One region of the Tardiphaga sp. 172_B4_N1_3 genome, then DNA from elsewhere that is predicted to be linked to it. Evidence: predicted binding sites of a transcription regulator. Region 1 holds the regulator's gene; the other holds the start of a gene.
The links. The regulator LexA, encoded in region 1, represses DNA repair genes until DNA is damaged. The targets are predictions, from matches to a motif close to TGTTCNNNNTGTGTTCNG.

Region 2: radA (DNA repair protein RadA) is a predicted target of LexA. The motif match lies at 2,393-2,410, and genes of this name have one in related genera.

The regions. Positions count from the first base shown of each region.
Region 1 covers NZ_CP197238.1:1,386,757-1,391,368, reverse strand. Annotated here, with positions in the region: gene AB7783_RS06265 (Orn/Lys/Arg decarboxylase N-terminal domain-containing protein) at 1-717, shown strand, start outside; gene AB7783_RS06260 (GNAT family N-acetyltransferase) at 739-1,308, shown strand; gene lexA (transcriptional repressor LexA) at 1,610-2,332, shown strand; gene AB7783_RS06250 (ComEC/Rec2 family competence protein) at 2,351-4,612, opposite strand, start outside.
Region 2 covers NZ_CP197238.1:2,135,670-2,140,281, reverse strand. Annotated here, with positions in the region: gene AB7783_RS09950 (CvpA family protein) at 36-668, opposite strand; gene radA (DNA repair protein RadA) at 907-2,367, opposite strand; gene AB7783_RS09940 (hypothetical protein) at 2,508-2,759, opposite strand; gene AB7783_RS09935 (hypothetical protein) at 2,826-3,092, shown strand; gene AB7783_RS09930 (hypothetical protein) at 3,372-3,731, shown strand; gene AB7783_RS09925 (ParD-like family protein) at 3,891-4,103, shown strand; gene map (type I methionyl aminopeptidase) at 4,100-4,612, shown strand, end outside.

The sequences.
Region 1 (4,612 bases):
GCCGGTTTCACCATGACCGATCCCAACAAGCTGACGGTACTGACACCCGGCTTCGACCGCACCACCGGCGGCTATGCGGAACACGGCATCCCCGCGCCCGTGGTCGCGCAGTTCCTGCGCGAAAATCGCATCGTGCCGGAGAAGAACGATCTCAACTCGCTGCTCTTCCTGCTGACGCCCGGCGTGGAGGCCAGCAAGGCCGGCACGCTGATATCTGGCCTTGTCGCCTTCAAGAAGTTTCATGACGACAACGCCCTGCTCGAAGACGTCATCCCGGAATTCGCCAGGCGCAGGCCGGCGCGTTATGCGGGCATACGCCTGCGGGATCTGTGCGGCGACATGCACCGGTTCTTTCGCGAGGCCAATGTGAGCGAGCTCCAGACCAGGCAATTCTCCGCCGACCATCTGCCGGAGATTGCCATGTCACCCCATGATGCCGCGCGCTGTCTGGTGCGCAACGACGTCGATTACCTCCCGATCGACGAGATCTTCGGGCGCGTCGCGACGACGCCGTTCGTGGTCTACCCGCCCGGCATCGCCACGATCGTACCCGGAGAACGGCTCACCGAACGGTCAAAGCCGATGATCGATTATCTCAGGATGTTCGAGACCTGCTTCAACACGTTCCCGGGCTTCGACGTCGAGATCCAGGGCATCTACCGCAAGGTCGACGCCAATGGCCGGATCCGGCTTTACACTTACGTGGTCTCCGAATAGGGAGCACGTAAGGAGCCAGATTTGCCAACGGAACTCGAACAGCCGGTCGTCATCCGACCATCACGCGACACCGACGTCGATGCCATGCTGGCGATCTATCGCCGGCACATCCGGCAAGGCGTCGAGGAAGGCGTCAGCGACGCCGACACGCCGCAGCCCGATGATCTCAGAGACCGGCGCAAGAACCTGCGCAGCAAGCGGTTCCCCCACCTCGTCGCCACGCAAGGCGGCGAGGTCGTCGGCTATGCCTATGTGGTGCTGTTCCGCAAGCGACCGGCCTATCGCTACACGGTCAAGCATTCGATCTATATCCACCACGGACATGTCGGCCGGGGCATCGGCCGCCTGTTGATGCGCGAACTGATCGACGTGTGCGCGGCGGCCGGCTTTCGGCAGATCATCGGCTATATCGATGCCGACAACACGGCCTCCCTCGGCCTTCATGAAAGCTTCGGCTTCGCCCGCGTCGGCTTGCTGCCCGGCGTCGCTTATCGCTCCGGCCGCTGGGCCGACACGATCATGGTTCAGCGCTCGCTGGCCACCGGCTCCACGACTCCGCCGCCGCCCATTGGGCGCATGACGTCCGCGTAGCCCAGGCGACCGCGGAAGCATTTTCCATCTCCGCCGCGGTCGACGGCAGGTGAGGAACAGCCTCCTCAAACCTCGCTCAACGTGCATTCTGTTGACGGCAAATTAAGCATTGCAGAACACATATGGAACATATAGTGTTCGTTCATGATTTGTTTCGAGATTCTGTGGCTTTGAGTAGTTTGAGAGTGCCCGAACTCGCGCAACCGATCTTCGAACGATCGTCTCTGGATTGAGGCTCACCGTTCGAAGGCCCTTTGAAACGCACGCGGCGGCCGACACCGTCAACTGAGGATGGCTTCAGATGCTCACGCGCAAACAATACGAACTCCTGCGATTCATCGATCAACGGTTGAAGGAAGCCGGCGTCCCGCCCTCCTTCGACGAGATGAAGGATGCGCTCGACCTGCGCTCGAAGTCCGGCATCCATCGTCTGATCACCGCGCTGGAAGAACGCGGCTTCATACGCCGTCTGCCCAATCGCGCCCGTGCCATCGAAGTCATCAAGCTGCCAGAGCTCGGCGCGCCGGTCACCGGCGGTACCGGCCGCCGCGGCTTCACGCCCAGCGTCATCGAAGGCACGCTTGGCAAGGTGCGTTCGGCCGCCAGCATCGCCAGCAACAGCGGCGATGATGACAATGGCCGCACAGTTGCCATCCCGGTGATGGGCCGGATCGCGGCAGGTACGCCGATCGAGGCGCTGCAGACCCGCAGCCACACCATCAGCATGCCCGCAGACATGCTCGGTTCCGGCGAACATTACGCGCTCGAAGTGCGCGGCGATTCCATGCAGGACGCCGGCATTCTCGACGGAGACACCGTGCTGATCCAGCGCAACGAGAGCGCCGACACCGGCGACATCGTGGTGGCCCTGATCGACGACGAGGAAGCCACGTTGAAGCGCTTCCGCCGCCGCGGCGCGTCGATCGCGCTGGAGCCTGCGAATGACGCCTACGAGGTCCGTATCCTGCCACCCAACCGGGTGCGCATTCAGGGCAAGCTGATCGGCCTGTATCGCCGCTACTGAGATTTGCGCCTCGGCGGATTACTGATCTTCGGGTTGAAGATCGGTTTCCGCCGGCGTCGCATCCACCGGCCGGTTTTGCGGTGGACGACTGTTCTGGATCAGATCTTGCTGGGGCTCATCGGGAATTGCGCGCGACCACGGACGGTCCAGGCCACGCGGTCGCACGGCATCCATCGTAAAGCCATTCGCGGTTCGGTGCAGGCCCACCGCACCATTTCGTTGCAGGCGATCCTGATCGATCACCAGCGCCCTGCAATCTCTCGGCGATTGTCGCGCCGTGACGATGAGCGCCGCTTTCTCGCAATCATCTGTGAAGGCATCCGGCTGTAAAACCAGCGCCACCAAAGCGCCATCGGCCAGTGCCGTGATGCACCCGTCGCGGTCGCAGGACACACCGTGGCTGAGGGAGGCATCCGTTGGCAGCCGTGCGTCGGCATCACCGGCAAGCCACTCCTTCGCGAGAAACGCATCCTTGGCGCTGCGCATCATATGCAGGCGCCCCTCCCTGCCCCGTACCGCAACGCTGTGACCGTCACCCGAAATCAGGACATCCGGCTGCTTGACCAGCAACGCCCAGACAATCGAGAGCGCAAGCACACCAAGCCCTGCGAGGCGCAACGGCGTGCGCAGCAATCCCAGCACGATGATGCCGATACTGGCTGATATCAGCGGTCCCGTCCCGAAGGCCGGCATCCGGCCGATGGCGCCGGGCAAGGCTGCCACCCATTGCGTGACGACAATCATCCACTGGATGCCGACATCCATCAGCCGCCAGAACACACCGTCAAAGCCAAACGGCATGGCCACCAAACCGAGAATGCCCGCCGGCATAACCAGTGCCGAGACCACCGGCATCGCCAGGAGATTGGCGACGACGCCATAAGGCGTGACGCGATGGAAATGAAACGCGGCATAGGGCGTGGTGGCGAGGCCCGCGACCAGCGAGGCCAGCACGAGCATCGCGATCTCGCGTCCGCCCCATAGCGCCACGCGCGCCGTCGCGGAATGATCGGGCGAGGCAAACAGCGCGGGCATGCCGATCTGCACCAATGCGACCAGCCCCAGCGTCGCCGCGAATGACATCTGAAAACTCGGATGCACCAACGCTTCCGGCGCCACGATCAGCACAACCATTGCTGCCACCGCCAGCGTACGGAACGTCACCGCCCGGCGATCGACCATGACTGCAATCAGCACAACGGCCGTCATGAAAAAGGATCTCTGTGTCGCGACTTCGGCACCTGACAGCAGCAAATAGAACAGTGCTGCGAATAACGCCGCAGCCGCTGCGACTTTCTTGATCGGGAATGTCACGGTCAGGACAGGGATCAGTGCCAGCAGTGCGCGTATCGCAAAGAACACCACGCCGGCGACAACGGCCATGTGATAGCCAGAAATCGACAACACATGACCGAGGCCGGAGATGAACATCGCATCATTGACGTCAGCCGAAATCGCATCGCGGCGGCCCGTGAGCAGCGCCGTAGCAATGGCGCGGCTATCGCCCGAGAGCACTGTGCGGATCCGCGCGTCGATGGCGTCGCGTAGCCCCTGCATGGTCGCCGAATAGCGTAGCGCCACACTCGGCTGTATCGGCGGATCGACTGCCTTGATGCCGCCCATCACGAAGCCGGATGCGCCGATCCCTTGAAAATACAGATCGCGTCCGAAGTCGTAGCTGCCCGGCCGGAGCGGCGACAGCGGCGGCTGCAGCCTTGCCTTCAATTCGACGAAGCTGCCGACGGCAGGCGCCGTGCCCTTCTTCACCGACAGCCGCACACGAGTGAGCTTCGGTGCGGCGCGCGGGCTGTCCATCGTGGCAACGCGCAGCACGAAGCGATCCGTGCGCTCCCGTTCCTCGTGCGTTTCGACGAAGCCGGTAATCGCGACGGAATAGAGCGGCTTCGCCAGAACCTCATGAGCCACACGCGCGGTTTTCATGGCAGCCATCGCGAAGCCCGCCGCGATGGCCGCAATGAGCAAGATCAAGGGAAACCATCGCTGCCGCCGCAGCAAAAACGCAGCCACGCAAAGAAGGCCTGCCGTCGCAGCGGCAATCCAGGCCACCGGCTCATGCTCAGCGGCAAAATACAGCGCGATGCCGGTGCCGAAAGCGATCGGCACCCAAGGCAGCAAGCGACCGGGACCAGCTTCGGCCCGCACCCACGTCGAGAGCATCCCGAAGCGCGACGTTGACGACGTCGCTGACGGGACAGCGACGCCTGCCGTGGCCGGCGGCGGCCATGTGGTCGCTGTACCGGATCGGCCCCGCCGCTGTTG
Region 2 (4,612 bases), 750 kb from region 1:
CGCGCCTTTCAGGTGTCGCGAGAAACTAAGAACGCCTAGCGTCCCGCCGGTTTGCCATCGATCAGCTTTTTCAGGCTGTCGCGGGCAGGTTTGGAATAGCCATCCGCGGCGCCGGGCGCTGCGGGCTCGGCGTCGGTCGTATCCTCATCGGGTTTGTTTTTCTTGAACCTCTTCAAGATGGTGTTTTCAGGGTCATCCGGCAAGAGTGCCATCAGCCAATCGCCGGTTCCCTGCAGCACGACGCGCGATTTGGCACCCGTGACCCAGTCCGGACGCTGCTTGTCCGGGACCAGCCATGAGAAGAACAGGAAGGCGACGACCACGATCAGGAGGCCGCGGGCGAGGCCGAACAGGAAGCCGAGCGTGCGGTCCAGCGCGCCGATGCGCGAATCCAGGATCATGTCGGAGATGCGGACGGTGATGATCGAGACCACGATCAGCGTGCCGATGAACACGCCGGCCACCACCACGATGCTGGCGACGGTATCGTTGTTGAAATAAGTTTTAGCGGTCGGGAGCAGCTTCTGGAAAGCAAATAGGGTGACCAGCGCCGCCGCGCCCCAGGCCGCGATCGACAGGATCTCGCGCATGAAGCCGCGGACCATGGCCAGCAGGCCGGAGATCAGCATGACGCCGAGCAGGACAAGGTCGAGAATCGTGATCGGCATCGGCTGGTCAGGTCCGCTCGTGAATCAGAAACCGCGAATCGGCACAGGCGGCCGCTTCAGGTGACGGTGATATGGCACGTCTCGCAAGGCCGGAAAACCGCTATCGGCCGCAAGAGCACACCAGATCACACCATTGTTCCGCTTTCGGCAGAGTGCCTTAACGGAGCGTGTTGCACATCTGCGCAGTCTGTCGCGCGCGCATTCTATAGCGGCCGCGGGAGCGCAGGTCACGTCGCTGTCAGCCGTCCTGGCGCTTGAATCGCGCGGGTACGGTATTTTTCTCGGCATCTGTGCTTTTGCTGTTGTCGCGCGTGGGTTTGACGCCGCGCGCAGCGATATCGGCGACCAGCGAGGTCAGGCCGCCGATGGTATTCAGCGACAGTCCGGCATCGCCGCCGGGGTCGCCGCGCGCCGATTCCGGCAGCACTGCGCGGCCGAAGCCGAGTTTTGCCGCCTCTTTCAGCCGCGCCGAGGTCTGCGCCACCGGGCGCACGGCGCCGGACAGCGAGATTTCGCCGAAATAGACCGCGTCGGTGGGTAGCGGGGCATTGCAGAGCGACGACACAAGTGCTGCGGCCGCGGCCATGTCGGCGGCGGGCTCGTTGATGCGCAATCCGCCGGCGACGTTGAAATAGACGTCGTAGCCCGACAGCTTGACCCCGCAGTGGGCCTCCAGCACTGCCAGCACCATCGACAGCCGGGATGAATCCCAGCCCACCACGGCGCGGCGGGGGGTGCCCAGTGTGGTCGGCGCAACCAGAGCCTGCAGTTCCACCAGCACCGGGCGCGTGCCCTCCATGCCGGCAAAAACGGCGGTGCCCGGCGAGCCGAGATCGCGATCGGACAGGAACAGCTCCGACGGGTTGGAGACCTCACGCAGGCCGAGACCGGTCATCTCGAACACGCCGATCTCGTCGGTGGGGCCGAAGCGGTTCTTCACCGCGCGCAGGATGCGGAACTGCTGCGAGCCTTCGCCCTCGAAGGACATTACGGCATCGACCATATGCTCGACCACACGGGGCCCGGCGATCTGGCCGTCCTTGGTGACATGGCCGACCAGGATGATGGTGGCGCCGGATTTCTTGGCAAAGCGAATGAGCGCCTGCGCCGAGGCACGGACCTGAGTCACTGTGCCCGGCGCGGATTCCACGGTGTCGGTCCACATGGTCTGGATCGAGTCGATCACGATCAGCCGCGGCACCGTGCCTTCGGACAGCGTGGCGATGATATCCTCGACCGAGGTCTCGGACGCGAGCTGCACCGAGGCGTCTGCAAGGCCCAAACGCGACGCGCGCAGCCGCACCTGTGCCACGGCTTCTTCGCCGGAGATGTAGACGACGCGATGGCCGGCCCGCGCCATCAGGCTGGTGGCCTGGGTCAGCAGTGTCGACTTGCCGATGCCGGGATCGCCGCCGATCAAGAGCACCGAGCCGCGCACGAAACCGCCGCCGGTGACGCGGTCGAGCTCGCCCATCCCCGAGGCAATGCGCGGCGCATCGTTGCTCTGGCCGGTCAGGCTTTCGAGATTGAAGGTGCGCCCCTTGCGCTTGGAGCGCGCGCTGACCGGAATCGTGGTGACGCCGGTGGTGTCCTCTTCGGCCAGCGAATTCCACTCGCCGCAGGCGTCGCACTTGCCCTGCCACTTGTTATAGGCGGCACCACAATTCTGGCAGACGAAGGAGAGGAGGTTTTTGGCCATTGGCGGAAGGAATCGCGACTGTGGGTGTTTTTGGTTTGTTCTCTTGGTCTACGCGGTTGAGCGGGGCATTTGCAAGTTTCTTCTCGAAGGGTTCGCCAGCCTCGCCGGGTGGGACGCATCGACCGGCACATGGGCAAGGTCTATTTGGTTGCCAAAATTCCGACGCGCGAGAACTGGTCGGCAATGTCGGCCTGGATCGCCTTTGCCGCGGCGATGCCGGAGGTGCAGCCTCTGCAGTGGTCCTGTTCAACTTGGCGATTGCTTACGCTCGGTAGACGCGCCGCGAGCAGCAGTGGTGAGCAATCGAGGCTGCTCGACCAACGAGCTGAGCCGCAGTCCAGCGCTTCGCGAGTCCAATTTGTTCCGCGCAGGAGCTCGCGTGGAACTGCCATGCGACGAATCCTTCATTAACCTCCGCCCGATAGCCTCACCGCAGTGACGTCAGCGTGAGGTGTGCCGTGCGTATTTTGATAATCGTGCTGGGTGCAGCGACGCTGGCGACGCCGGTACTTGCCTCTGACTATCGTGATGCGCGCTATCGCGCCGGCACCGCGCGCTATCCCATCACGATGGATACCGGCATTCGCGCGCCGCCGCCGCTTTACTATGTGGAAGCGCCGCCGCGTTATGTGCGGGATCTGAGAACGGGCGAACCGGGCCAATGGGTGGTTCGCCAACCGAGTGTGTTCGAGCAACTCTTCGGGCTGCCCCGCGACGGTTATTAGGTTGGCTGCTGAGGCCGATTGATCTCACGTCGGGCTCTGCGGTGAATCCAGGCGCAGTGCAGCTGTGTCTGCCTTGGCATCCTCATATGTTGCCGTCATCAAATCTTAAGCACGTTCATCAAGGTAAATATCAGGACCGCGTTGACCGGTGGTGGTGCTTGGCTGAGTGTCGCGCATCAGAGCGATACGAACTCATTTCAAACAAGCTCGCCACGGGGTCTCATCATGACAAAATTGATTGCTGCTGCGATGTTCGCCACTGTTGTCGCCGGAATGGCGATGCCCGGTGTTGCCTCGGCGGGTTGCTATAACTGCTACACACCGCCGCCGTGCCAGACCTGCTATCAGCAGCAGGTGGTGCCGCCGCAGTATCGCACGGTCGAAGAGACGGTGATGGTGGCTCCCGGCCGCACCGTCGCGCGCCGCACGCCGGCGCAGTACGAGACGGTGATGGTGCCGAAGACCGTGATGGTTGCGCCTGCGCGCGTCGATTACGAGCGCATTCCGGCGCAATACGCCACGCAGCAGCGTGTGCAGATGGTCGCTCCGGCGCATGTCTATTACGCACCGGTGCAGCAGGGCTGCTCGACCTGCAATCGCGGCTTCAGCGTCGGCTCAAGCTACGGATACGGCTACTAAGCCGCGGGTAGCTCAGATTTTCAGGACTGCGATCGGCCGCCTCAGGGCGGCCGATTTGCGTTTGGGGAGGGCGGTGCAGGCAGTCAGGACAAGCCGCTCTTGGCTTTCTCGCATGCGTGGAATATATGATTCATATACGAATCATATATGAGGATCCCCATGGGTATCGTGAATATCGATGACGATCTGCACGATCAGGTGCGCAAAGCGTGCACAGTATCGTTGCGTTCAATCAATGCGCAGGCTGCCTATTGGATCAAGATCGGCATGCTGTGCGAGACCAATCCGACGCTCAGTTTCAACGAGATCATGGCGCGTGAACTCAGCTCCGCAGGCGTTTCGGCTCAGCCGCTGGCTGTCAGTGCAGCATGACGAAGCGGCCTGAGGAACTGGCCTTGCTGGCCGAATCCGGGCGGCTCCTGGCGTCCGTCTTCGGGCTGCTGGATCGTACCTCGCTCGCCGGCCTCTCGACGCTTCAAGTGAATGAAATGGTCGAGCGGTTCATTGTCGACGATCTCCAGGCCCGGCCCGCAAGCAAGGGCCAATATGGCTATGGTTTCGTGTTGAATGCGTCAGTGAACGATGTGGTCTGCCATGGCATTCCATCGCAATCGCATGTGCTTCGCGACGGCGACATCGTCAATTTCGACATCACGCTCGAGAAGAACGATTACATCGCAGATTCCAGCAAGACCTATCTCGTTGGCAAGGTGAATCCGGCCGCCAGAAGGCTAGTCGAGACCACCTATGAGGCGATGTGGATGGGCATCCGGGCGGTTCGCCCGGGCGCACGGCTCGGAGACATCGGCTGGGCGATCGAACGACAAGCCAGGCGCAATGGCTATTCCGTGGTGCGTGAATATTGCGGTCACGGCATCGGC